2 regions of the Rhizobium sp. A22-96 genome follow, and region 2 is predicted to be linked to the other one. Evidence: predicted binding sites of a transcription regulator. Region 2 holds the regulator's gene; the other holds the start of a gene.
The links. Region 2 encodes HrcA, which represses chaperone genes, less so after heat shock. Its sites were predicted from a motif close to GTTAGCACTCNCNNNNNGNGAGTGCTAAC; they were not measured.
Positions count from the first base shown of each region.

Region 1: groES (co-chaperone GroES) is a predicted target of HrcA. The motif match lies at 4,701-4,729, and genes of this name have one in related genera.

Region 1 covers NZ_JBNWDQ010000005.1:648,752-655,093, forward strand. The annotation lists gene hisG (ATP phosphoribosyltransferase) at 1-24, shown strand, start outside; gene ACQZ6F_RS24700 (DoxX family protein) at 97-540, opposite strand; gene ACQZ6F_RS24705 (glutathione binding-like protein) at 753-1,460, shown strand; gene ACQZ6F_RS24710 (hypothetical protein) at 1,712-2,212, opposite strand; gene groL (chaperonin GroEL) at 2,636-4,273, opposite strand; gene groES (co-chaperone GroES) at 4,350-4,643, opposite strand; gene ACQZ6F_RS24725 (TIGR01459 family HAD-type hydrolase) at 5,077-5,925, shown strand; gene ACQZ6F_RS24730 (bifunctional riboflavin kinase/FAD synthetase) at 5,941-6,342, shown strand, end outside.
Region 2 covers NZ_JBNWDQ010000005.1:294,392-300,733, forward strand. The annotation lists gene hemW (radical SAM family heme chaperone HemW) at 1-633, opposite strand, end outside; gene rdgB (RdgB/HAM1 family non-canonical purine NTP pyrophosphatase) at 652-1,296, opposite strand; gene ACQZ6F_RS22970 (VOC family protein) at 1,308-1,724, opposite strand; gene rph (ribonuclease PH) at 1,737-2,453, opposite strand; gene hrcA (heat-inducible transcriptional repressor HrcA) at 2,626-3,714, shown strand; gene ACQZ6F_RS22985 (GFA family protein) at 3,724-4,158, opposite strand; gene grpE (nucleotide exchange factor GrpE) at 4,374-5,012, shown strand; gene ptsN (PTS IIA-like nitrogen regulatory protein PtsN) at 5,150-5,614, opposite strand; gene hpf (ribosome hibernation-promoting factor, HPF/YfiA family) at 5,705-6,280, opposite strand.

The DNA of each region.
Region 1 (6,342 bases), 350 kb from region 2:
GCTGCCGTGCGCGCCGCTCTCTGAGTTTCATAAGACTCAACATGAAAAAGCCCGCCGGAGTTCCGGCGGGCTTTTTCTTTTGGAAGAGGTGGTAGATCAGGCCGTGGCGTAGGCACCGCGACGTGCGTCGAGCGAATAGACGCCTGCGCCGTTGGTGGCGAGCGAGATGTAGGCGCCGGCCAGCGTGATGTTCTTCAGGAAGTTCACGAAGTTCAGGCCGTTGATCCAGCCGTTGGCAGCGGCCGGGAAATCCGGAACGTTGACGGTCGGCAGGTGGAAGATGATGCCCGTGAACACGCAGAAGGCAGCGAGCAGCCAGCCGACGATGCGGACCTGGAAGCCGATGAGAACGCAGACGCCGGTGACGAATTCGAAGGTGCCGGCGAGATAGGTGAGCAGCGTTGCATAGGGCATGCCGGCGCCGGCGATCATGCCGGCAGTGCCTGCAGGGTCGGTCAGCTTGCCGAAGCCAGCGAAGATGAACATGAAAGCGAGCAGGATGCGCGCCACAAGGATGATGATGTTATTGGTGTTGGACATGACAGTCTCCGATTAAAGCGGTTAAGTCGGTGGCGACAATTTCTGGAGACAGATATTCGTGATTTTTGGGGAGTTGAAAAGATAAACAACTGCGCACGATTAGTTCACAATCATTGAACAATCACGCTCCCTGATCGCTCTTCCCATATGCGCCGTATCGGTTATGGTAACGCCAATTCACTCGCCAAATCATAGTCTTCAGGAGCAGCCCCATGGCAGATCTGTCGTCCTTTCCGATCACGAAGCGCTGGCCCGCCAGCAATTCCGATATCATCCAGCTCTATTCGCTGCCGACGCCCAATGGCGTAAAAGTCTCCATCGCGCTCGAGGAACTGGGTCTTCCCTATGAGCCGCATCTCGTTTCCTTTGGCACCAACGACCAGAAGTCGCCTGAGTTCGTTTCGCTGAATCCGAACGGCCGCATCCCCGCAATCATCGATCCCAATGGGCCGGATGGCAAGCCGATCGGCCTGTTCGAATCCGGCGCGATCCTGGTCTATCTCGCCGAGAAGACCGGCAAGCTCATGCCCAAGGACGCAGCCGGCCGTTACGAGGTGCTGCAATGGGTGTTCTTCCAGATGGCCGGTGTTGGCCCGATGTTCGGCCAGTTCGGCCATTTCTTCAAATTCGCTGCCGACAAGGTCGCCAACAACCCCTATCCGGTGGAGCGCTACCGCGATGAGGCCAAGCGCCTGCTCGGCATTCTGGAAGAGCGCCTGACCGGGCGTCAGTGGATCATGGGCGATGAATATACCATTGCCGATATCACGACCTTCCCCTGGGTTCGCGGTGTCGACGTCTTCTATGGTGGTCGCGAGGTTCTCGAGTTCGAAAAATTCCCTGCTGTCATGGCCTGGCTGGAGCGCGCCGTTGCGCGCCCCGCGAGCCAGCGTGGCCTGAACATTCCGAAGCGGGATTGATTGGTTCCGATCTCTTGGGGAGCAGGTCAGGCGGGTACGTTTTGGCGGCATCTATGTGCCTGGCCCCTCACCCCGTAGACGGGGCGAGGGGGCCGGTCCCACGTTTGTGGCGGGTTCGTGCCCAGCAACTAAAGCACCGATTTTAAAGCGGGAGACTCCCTCTCCCTGCGCGCGGGGAGAGGGCTGGGGTGAGGGGCCAGGCACGCAAGTGCGGCGACGATGAATTCATCTGACCATCATCAGCAATGCTTTTACTGCCGGGTTGCCAGCTGGCTGCCCGGCTCCAGCTTGAAGCGCGGAAAGAGAAAGACGCCGGCCATGCTGCCGGCATGTTTTCCTTCTGCGGCGATGGACTCGCCGACGCAGAAGATCGGCTGGCGATGACCGTTGGTGCCCAGGGTCATGGTGGAATAGCAGAAGCTGGACGTTGCCGTCGCCGCCTGTTCGAAAAGATCGAGGATGCGTACGCGATCTTGCGCATCGTAGCTGTGCATCAGGCTCAGCAGGCCGCATTCCGAAGAGCTGAGCCCATGCAGCATGGTGCTCCATTGTCCAAGCCTGATGATCCCGCTCGAAAGTTCGCCGGTCCAGCCCTCGGACACGCAGAATTGCGCGAGGAGTTCGGGGTTATGACTATCATATGCCAGCGAACCGGGCGCAAACGGTGCGGCAAAATTTGCTTTGGCAATCTTGAACAAGCTGATCCCCACTTGGGCGCACGGGTCCCCTGCGCGCTTCGTTTGAATTCCCATGCCATCCGATGGAAGGTCTGCCGCCTGTCGCATCGTCATGAGCAAAAACGGAGCCGCATCTCCGCGATTGTCATTTTCAACGATGCATTCGGATGGTGATCCGACCGGTTAAGTCATTTTCAAGTAATAAATTCGGGCAACCCTAATACCTACGGTTATGGTCATACCAATGCGTAGGTTAAGCCTGGCCAAAAGAAGTAAAATTTGCGTGCATTGCAGCTAATTCCCCAAAATCGCTGCGTTGCGAGTTATAGGGGCTTTTTTGAAAACGGCAATGGGCGAGTTGCATGAATTTGCATTGATCGGAACGCTCGCCAAGCTTGTTGCCGGGTCATCATGATACAATAAAAAGGGCGGCCCGAGAGCCGCCCTTCGTCAATTCCGGATGTCGGAATGAATAATCGTAATAAGGCGAAGGCCTTATTACATCATGTCCATTCCACCCATGCCGCCCATGCCGCCAGGCATAGCCGGAGCGTCCTTCTTCGGCAGCTCGGCGATCATGGCTTCCGTGGTGATCAGCAGCGAAGCAACCGAAGCTGCGTTCTGCAGAGCCGTACGGACAACCTTGACCGGGTCGACGATGCCCATGGCGATCATGTCGCCATATTCAGACGTCTGGGCGTTGTAGCCGTAGTTGTCTTCGTTCTTGTCGAGAACCTTGCCAACAACGATCGAAGCTTCGTCACCAGCGTTTTCAGCGATCTGGCGAACCAGAGCCTGCAGCGCACGACGAATGATGTTGATGCCGGCTTCCTGGTCCTGGTTCTCGCCCTTGGCCGAGATCTTCGTGGAAGAGCGCAGCAGAGCGATACCACCGCCCGGTACGATACCTTCCTGAACAGCAGCGCGCGTCGCGTTGAGAGCGTCGTCGATACGGTCCTTCTTTTCCTTGACTTCGATTTCCGTCGAACCGCCAACGCGGATAACGGCAACGCCGCCAGCGAGCTTGGCAAGACGTTCCTGCAGCTTTTCGCGGTCGTAGTCAGAGGTGGTTTCTTCGATCTGAGCCTTGATCTGGGCAACACGGCCTTCGATGTCGGACTTCTGGCCAGCGCCGTCGACGATCGTGGTGTTTTCCTTGGAGATCGAAACCTTCTTGGAACGGCCGAGCATGTCGAGCGTAACCGACTCGAGCTTGATGCCGAGGTCTTCGGAGATGACAGTGCCGCCCGTCAGGATGGCGATGTCTTCCAGCATGGCCTTGCGGCGATCGCCGAAACCAGGAGCCTTGACGGCAGCAATCTTCAGGCCACCGCGCAGCTTGTTGACGACGAGGGTCGCAAGAGCTTCGCCTTCGACGTCTTCAGCGATGATGAGGAGCGGCTTGCCGGTCTGAACGACAGCTTCGAGAACCGGAAGCATGGCCTGCAGGTTCGAGAGCTTCTTCTCGTGGAGCAGGATGAACGCATCTTCGAGATCGGCGATCATCTTTTCCGGGTTGGTCACGAAGTAGGGGCTGAGGTAGCCGCGGTCGAACTGCATGCCTTCGACGACTTCGAGTTCGGTTTCGGCGGTCTTGGCTTCTTCAACCGTGATGACGCCTTCGTTGCCGACCTTCTGCATGGCTTCAGCAATATCGAGACCGATCTGCTTTTCGCCGTTTGCCGAGATCGTGCCGACCTGGGCAACTTCTTCCGACGTGTTGATCTTCTTGGCCTTGGCCTGGAGATCCTTGACGACTTCAGAAACAGCGAGGTCGATACCGCGCTTCAGGTCCATCGGGTTCATGCCGGCTGCAACTGCCTTGGCGCCTTCGCGAACGATGGCCTGGGCGAGAACGGTTGCAGTGGTCGTGCCGTCGCCGGCGATGTCGTTGGTCTTCGAAGCAACTTCGCGGACCATCTGGGCGCCCATGTTTTCGAACTTGTCTTCGAGTTCGATTTCCTTGGCGACGGTGACGCCGTCCTTGGTGATGCGCGGAGCGCCGAAGGACTTGTCGATAACGACGTTACGACCCTTCGGGCCGAGCGTTACCTTGACTGCATCGGCGAGGATGTCGACGCCACGAAGCATCTTTTCGCGGGCGTTGCGGCCGAATTTTACTTCTTTAGCTGCCATGTCTAAAAACTCCTGAATTCGCATTGTCCGGGTTTATGGCCCGTCAGCTGTATCGGAAAAGGGGAACCCGGCTGGATTAGCCGATGATACCCATGATGTCGGCTTCCTTCATGATGAGAAGGTCTTCGCCGTCAAGCTTGACTTCAGTGCCCGACCACTTGCCGAACAGGATGCGGTCGCCGGCCTTGACGTCGAGCGGGATGACCTTGCCGGATTCATCACGAACGCCGGAGCCTACGGCGACGATTTCGCCTTCCTGCGGCTTTTCCTTGGCGGTATCGGGAATGATGATACCACCCTTGGTCTTTGCTTCGGATTCAACGCGACGAACAACGACGCGGTCATGAAGGGGGCGGAAATTGGTTGCCATTGTCTAATCCCTCGATCAAATGACTTCACGGATCAGCGGGGGATCCGTATGGGCTTTGTTAGCACTCAGCATAGGCGAGTGCTAGCGACGCTGATTTAGGGGTGGGTAGCAGGCGAGTCAAGAACAGCACAGTGAAATTTTTGCGGCGTGCCGTGGCTTGTTTCGAGGATGTTTAACGGCGTTGATCGCCCTGTGTAGCATGCTATTGCAAGGTTTACCCGCTTCACCCTATCACATTTGAAGGCTCCCCGGTCCTTTGGGCCGACGGTTTCCTCGATCTGCCGATGGCCCCGCCACTTCATTTGCCGCCTCGTCCGGCGTTGCTTCGTCTGGTTGCCGAAGGCGGGTGCAATGCAAAAACCTGCATGGCGCTCTTGTAATTTGCCGGCCGGTTTGCAATGTCAGCCCGTGATTTATCTGAGGTGAGGACTGCATGGGCAAACGTATCGAAAGCTTTCGCGAGATCGGCGGACTTTATGATGTTGCGCTCTGCGATGTCTGGGGTGTGCTGCACAACGGCGTTTCCGCATATAGGGAAGCGTCTGTAGCGCTGGAAGCCGCCCGCGGCGAGGGCCTGACCGTCGTGCTCATCACCAATTCTCCGCGCATCGCTCCAAGGGTGGTCGAGCAGCTGCGGGCGATCGGCGTTCCCGACAGCGTTTACGATCGCATCATCACCTCGGGTGATGTGACGCGCAAGCTGATCGCGGAAGGACCGAAGAAGGTCTTCCTGCTCGGTCCCGAGCGCGATATCGGCATCCTTGAAGGGCTTGATGTGCAGCGTGTCGAGGCGAATGAAGCCGAAAGCATCGTCTGCACCGGTTTCTTCGATGACGAGACCGAGACGCCGGACGATTACACCGACATACTCACGGCCTGGTCTGCTCGCAACGTGCCGCTCATCTGCGCCAATCCCGACCTCGTGGTCGAGCGCGGCCACCGGATGATCCCCTGTGCCGGCGCGATGGCCGCCTATTATGAGCGCCTCGGAGGCCAGACACGCATCGCCGGCAAGCCGCACCAGCCGATTTATGACGCGGCGATTGCCGCCGCTCGTGAAGTGCGAAGCGAGTTCCCGCTGTCGCGCGTCGTCGCCATCGGCGATGGCATGCCGACCGACGTGCGCGGTGCGCTCGACTACGGCCTCGATCTTCTCTACATCAGCCACGGCATCCACGCTCGCGAATATGTCGTCGACGGTCACACCGACGAAGCGGCCCTCGGCGCCTTCCTGGCGCGCGAGCAGGCATCGCCGAGGTGGTGGATGCCGCGCCTTGTCTGAGGGGAGTGGTAGCCGATGACCGTTTTCCATCGCAACGAGACCCGCGAGCCGCTTCCCGAGGCTCTGAAAGGTGGCGTCGTTGCCATCGGCAATTTCGACGGCGTGCATCGCGGTCATCAGTCGGTCCTCAGCCGCGCGCTGGAGATCGCCAGGGAACGTGGCGTTCCCGCCCTGGTGCTGACCTTCGAGCCGCATCCGCGCACGGTCTTCAAGCCGGATCGCCCTGTCTTCCGTCTGACGCCGGCGCCGCTGAAGGCCCGCCTGCTGGAAGCACTGGGCTTCAATGCCGTCATCGAATATCCGTTCGACCGCGCATTTTCGCAGCGTTCCGCGGATGAATTCGTCCATTCTATCCTCATTGACTGGCTGCAGGCATCCGAGGTCGTCACCGGCTTCGATTTCCATTTCGGTCATGAT
Region 2 (6,342 bases):
GATCGTCAACTGGTAGAGCGAGAGGTGGTCGACCGCATAGGAGATCGCCTCCTTCAGCTCGCGTTCCCATTCCTCGACGGTCTGGTTCGGGCGGGCATAGATGAGGTCGAAGGACATGCGCGGGAAGATCTCGCGCGCCAGCCTGATCGCCTTCAGCGCATCGGCGACGTCGTGCAGGCGGCCGAGGAATTTCAGGTCGCGGTCGTTCAGTGCCTGCACGCCCATCGACACGCGATTGACGCCAGCCGCGCGATAGCCGCGAAACCGTTCGGCCTCGACGCTTGACGGGTTGGCCTCCATGGTGATCTCGATGCCGTCAGGCATGTGCCACGTCCGGGCGATGCCGTCGAGAATGGCGCCGACAGTCTCCGGCTTCATCAGCGAGGGGGTGCCGCCGCCGAGAAAGACGCTGGTCACCGTCTTCGGGCCGCTGATCATCCGTATCGACGTCATTTCCTTCAGAAAGGCGGCAGCGAAACGCTCCTGATCAACTGGCTGATGGCGGACATGGCTGTTGAAATCGCAATAGGGACACTTGGCCGCGCAAAACGGCCAATGCACATATACGCCGAAACCGGGCTCGCCGGTATCCGGTAGCAATTGCGCGCCGCGCATCAGCTGTTGCGAATCCATGATATCCACTAAGTAAGCTTACGCCTCCAGGCAGGTTTCGACAAAGACCTTGAAGGCCCGGGCGCGATGCGAGAGTGCCTGCGGATCGCCAGGCTTCCAGCCATGCTTCTCCTCGGCGCTCATTTCACCAAAAGTGGTGTCGTACCCTTCCGGCTGGAAGATCGGATCGTAGCCGAAGCCCTGGGTGCCGCGCGGTGGCCAGGCGACCGTGCCTTCGACCTCGCCGCGGAAAAGCTCGGTATGTCCGTCAGGCCATGCCAGGCAAAGCACGCTGACGAAGCGCGCCGTGCGGCTTTCCGGCGACGTAGCGCCGGCTTTCTCAAGAGCGGTCTCGACCTTCTGCATCGCCATCGCGAAATCGCGGGTGCCGTCAGCCGTTTCGGCCCAGTTGGCCGTGTAGACGCCCGGATCGCCGCCGAGTGCATCGATCACCAGACCGGAATCGTCAGACAATGCTGGCAGGCCGGAGGCATGTGCGGAGGCGAGCGCCTTGATCGCAGCGTTTTCCTCGAATGTCGTGCCGGTCTCGTCCGGCTCGATGAAGTTGAGGTCGGCAGCCGATTTGGCTGTGAAGCCGAAGGGGCCGATCAAGTCCTCGATTTCGCGGATCTTGCCGGCATTGTGGCTGGCGACGACGATGGTTTTGGTATCGAGCTTACGCATGTCCTGTTCCGTCATAGGCCCCAGATGCGGGGTTCTGCGCATTCCAGGCTGTTGCCGGCCGGATCGCGGAAATAGATCGAGCGGCCGCCGTTCGGCCAGTGAAAATCGGTTTCGATGGCAATGCCGGCAGCTTTCAGCCTCTGCGCCATTGCCTCGATGTCGTCACCGCCGACACGGAAGCACACATGACCATGGCCCGTCGTCCCATGCGAAGGCACGGGAAGGGCGTCCGGTTCCGCTGGCTTCATCGTCTCGGCCGGATTGAAGATCAGCAGCACGCCTGATCCGCAGCGGTAGAAGATATGGCGGTTGCCGCCGCGCGAGATCTTCTGCAAACCGAGAATGCCGCCGTAAAAAGCTTCGGCGGCATCGAGATCATCGGCATAGAGAGCCGTTTCCAGGATGCTTTCGAGGGCCGTATCTGCCATTGCAAGATGTCCTTAGGCGATTGCCTGCTTCTGCAGATCCACCAGTTCGGCAATACCATTCTTGGCAAGGCCCAGGAGCGTGGCGAATTCCTCTTCGCTGAAAGGCGCACCCTCGGCGGTTCCCTGGATTTCAACGATGCCGCCCTTGCCCGTCATGACGAAGTTGGCGTCGGTTTCCGCCGAGGAATCTTCGAGGTAGTCGAGGTCGATGACCGGCTGGCTGGCGAAGATTCCGCAGGAAATGGCCGCGATATGATCCTTCAGCACCCGATCCACCTTGACCATGTTGCGGCTTTCCATCCACTTCAGGCAGTCGTAAAGCGCGATCCAGCCGCCGGTGATCGAGGCCGTGCGCGTGCCGCCGTCGGCCTGGATGACGTCGCAGTCGACGGTAATCTGGCGTTCGCCGAGCTCCTTCAGATCGACGACCGCGCGCAGCGAGCGGCCGATGAGGCGCTGGATTTCCTGCGTGCGGCCGCCCTGCTTGCCGGCAGCTGCCTCGCGCTTCATGCGCTCGCCGGTGGCGCGCGGCAGCATGCCGTATTCGGCGGTGACCCAGCCCTTGCCGCTGTTGCGCAGCCATGGCGGTGTTTTTTCCTCAAGGCTTGCCGTGCAGAGCACATGCGTATCGCCGAACTTGACCAGGCAGGAGCCTTCGGCATGCTTGGAAAAATTGCGCTCGAACGACACTTTGCGCATCTGGTCGGTTTTTCTGCCTGAAGGCCGCATTCCACTCTCCTGAAAGTTTGTCGACCGCTTCTACGACCCGTAGGCGGCTTTTGCAAAGGAAAAGCAGGTCGAAAGGCCCGGCGGCGACGGCAGCAGCATTTTTCCCTTTCGCCATTGCTAACTGAATGATTATATTTTGGCCAAGGCTCAACGAAATGGATTAGACAGCGAAATGGTATTCACGACATCGTCGGTTTCGGATGTCATTGCTGCACTGGACGAACGATCCAAGGAAGTTTTCCGCCGTATCGTCGAGGGCTATCTGGAGAATGGCGAGCCGCTTGGATCGCGCAATCTCTCCCGCCTGCTGCCGATGTCCCTGTCGCCGGCCTCCGTGCGCAATGTCATGAGCGATCTGGAAGAGCTAGGGCTTATCTATTCGCCGCATATCAGCGCCGGCCGGCTGCCGACCCAGGTCGGGCTGCGTTTCTTTGTCGATGCCTTCATGCAGGTCGGCGATCTCTCGGCTGAGGATCGTGCCACCATCGACCGCCAGGTCCGCGGCAGCAATCGCGATCAGCCGATGGAATCTGTTATGACCGAGGCGAGCCGTATGCTCTCCGGCATTTCACGCGGCGCCGGGCTGGTGATTACCTCGAAGAACGACCCGGTGCTGAAGCACGTCGAATTCATCCGTCTGGAGCCGACCAAGGCGCTCGCCGTGCTCGTGGGCGAGCATGATCAGGTGGAAAACCGCATCATAGAACTGCCGGCCGGCGTCACCTCCTCGCAGTTGACGGAGGCGGCGAATTTCCTCAATGCCCATATGACGGGCCAAACCCTGCCGGATCTGCGCCGTCAATTGCAGACGTTGAAGGAGAGCGTGCGTCACGAGCTGGATACGCTGTCGCGGGAGCTGGTCGAGCGCGGGATCGCCGTCTGGTCCGGTGGCGAGGACGAAGGCAAGCCGACGCAGCTCATCGTCCGTGGTCACGCCAATCTCCTGTCCGAAATTGCCGGCGCCGAGGATCTGGATCGGCTGCGGTTGCTTTTCGACGATCTCGAAAAGAAGGACAGCCTGATCGAGATACTCAATCTGGCCGAAAGCGGGCCGGGCGTGCGCATCTTCATCGGCTCGGAAAACAAGCTCTTTTCGCTCTCCGGCTCGTCGCTGATCGTGGCGCCTTATCGCGACGACGACGATCGCATCGTCGGTGCTGTCGGCGTCATCGGCCCGACGCGGCTGAACTACGCCCGTATCGTGCCGATGGTCGATTATACGGCCCAGCTGATTTCAAGGCTGTCACGCTCAGGCATCTGACGGACGCGCCTAATCTGGAAGCAGCGTTCCAGATCCGCCCATCTCGGCCGGAAAATCCTTCTGCTTCGGCAGTCCGTCCCGCAGATGCAGCACCGTCGTTTCATAATTGACGTGCAGCGCCGGCTGAAAGTCGAGGGCGGGAAGGGTGGCCGCGTACACGTCGGTCACGCCCCACAAGGGATGCTCTGTCAGCAGATGGCCGCCACAGACAGTGCACCATTTGCGCACGCTCTTCTCGGTCTTCTGATAGCTGCCGATATGATCGGCACCCTTGGTGATGTGGACGGCTTCCGGTGGCCAGAGCGAAAAGGCGTTAACCGGCCCCGCCGACCACTCCCGACACGAGTCGCAATGGCAATAGCCCATCGCCATCGGTTCGCCGTCGACCGCGATCTCCACTGCGCCGCAAAAACATTTTCCTGAAAGGGATTTGCCACTAGACATGGATCTCACCTCGCATTGTGCTGAGATGAACCTCATCATATCACCACGGGAGAGGTCTGGATAGGCAAGGTTCCGATCGGAGTCTTTGATCGACGGGCTTTCTGATGCCGCGAGAATATCGGGAATTGGCTGTTCTTCTCGACAAAGCCTTGATTTTTTCCGGGTAAACCTCGATATCGGGCACATCCAAAAGACAAAGCAATTCGGAGACCGTCATGACCGACGAAACAACGAAAACCGGACCTGACGCCACGGCGGCCGACGCTGCTGCGGATTTCGCTCAAGAAGCAGCGGAAACCGTGGATGCGACGGAACCGTCTCAGCCCGACCCGGTTGAGCTGCTGAAGGCCGAAAACGGCGAACTGCGTGATCGCTATCTTCGCCTCGCCGCCGATATGGACAATCTTCGCCGGCGTACCGAGCGCGAGATAAAGGACGCAAAGTCCTACTCCGTGGCAAGCTTCGCCCGCGATATGCTGGCGGTGGCGGATAATCTGCGCCGTACGCTGGATGCCATTCCGGCCGAGGCCCGTGCCGGCGGTGATGCCGGCCTGACGACCCTGATTGAAGGTGTCGAGATGACCGAGCGTTCCATGCTCTCCGCCCTGGAGCGTCATGGCGTGCGTCAGATCGAGCCGGTCGGACAGAAGTTCGACCCCAATTTCCATCAGGCGATGTTCGAAGTGCCGAACCCAGAAGTGCCGAATAATACGGTGGTGCAGGTGGTGCAGGCTGGCTTCGTGATCGGCGAGCGCGTTCTGCGCCCGGCCATGGTCGGTGTCGCCAAGGGCGGCCCGAAGATCGTCGAAAATGCCGAGGGCGCCAATAGCCCGCTCGACGAAAAAGACGCCTGATCCACACACGGAAATAAAAAATAAGAGCCGGATGATTTCAGATCATCCGGCTCTTATTTTTGCCTTGGTCCGATGCGATCCAAACCGTCAGAGCATGACGCCGAAAAGTGTAAGCGGTTTTCGGACGACATCCGGCTCTAAGCGGCGTTGGATGCCTGTTCCTCATTGAGGAATGAGTAGATTGCCGATGCGGAATCGGTAGCGCGCAGCTTGGCGACCAGATCCTGGTCACGGAGCACGCGGGCAATACGAGACAGCGCCTTCAGATGATCAGCGCCTGCGCCTTCGGGCGCGAGCAGCAGGAAGACGAGATCGACGGGTTGATCGTCCAGAGCCTCAAAATCAACGGGCGCCTCGAGGCGCGCGAAAATGCCGGCGATGGACTTGATGCTGGCGAGCTTGCCGTGCGGGATGGCGATGCCGTTGCCGACGCCGGTGGAACCCAGGCGTTCGCGCTGCAGCACGACATCAAAAATCTCGCGTTCGGGAAGTCCGGTCAGTTTCGAGGCTTTGGCCGCCAGTTCCTGAAGCAATTGTTTTTTGGAATTTGCCCTCAAGGCGGGGATGATCGCATCTTGGTGTAGCAAATCTGCCAATGCCATTCTCTTTATCCTTCGTGTCGCCGAGAGCCGGTAACGGGAAAAAGCGGCGGCCGGGTGCTGTTACGCGCCGCCGCCGCTTATCTTCTATTCTCAGCTTTTGATATTGGCCGCGTCGATCCAGCCAATGTTACCGTCCTGGCGGCGGTAGACGATGTTCAAATGTTCCTTGCCGGGGCTGCGGAAGAGCAGCAACGGTTCGTCGGTCATATCGAGCGCCATCACGGCGGTCGCTACCGACATGGTTTTCAATTGCTTCGTGCTTTCAGCAACGATCACCGGCGCGAAATCGGCGGCAATTTCCTCGTCGTCATCCGGCACGCCATCCATGACGGTATAGGCAACTTCCGCCTGACCGTTGATGTGGTTGCCGGCCTGATGATCCTTAAGCTTGCGTTTGTAGCGTCGCAGGCGTTTCTCGATGCGTGCAGATGCTGCGTCGAACGCCAGCTGCGGATCCATGGCTTCACCGGCAGCATGCAACACGACACCACTGTCGAGGTGAAGCTTGCAATCGGCCGCAAAGCGAGAGCTGGATTTCTGCACCGTTACCTGACCCGAATACCCCCCGTCGAAGTATTTCGTCACGGCCATACCGATCTGGTCCTCGATCCGCTGCCGGAACGAGTCACCAATTTCCATATGTTTACCGGAGACACGCACACTCATGGAGTTTCCCTTCTTGTAGTGGTTATTGCGCGTATCAGTTTACGCCAAGCCTCAAGCTCATC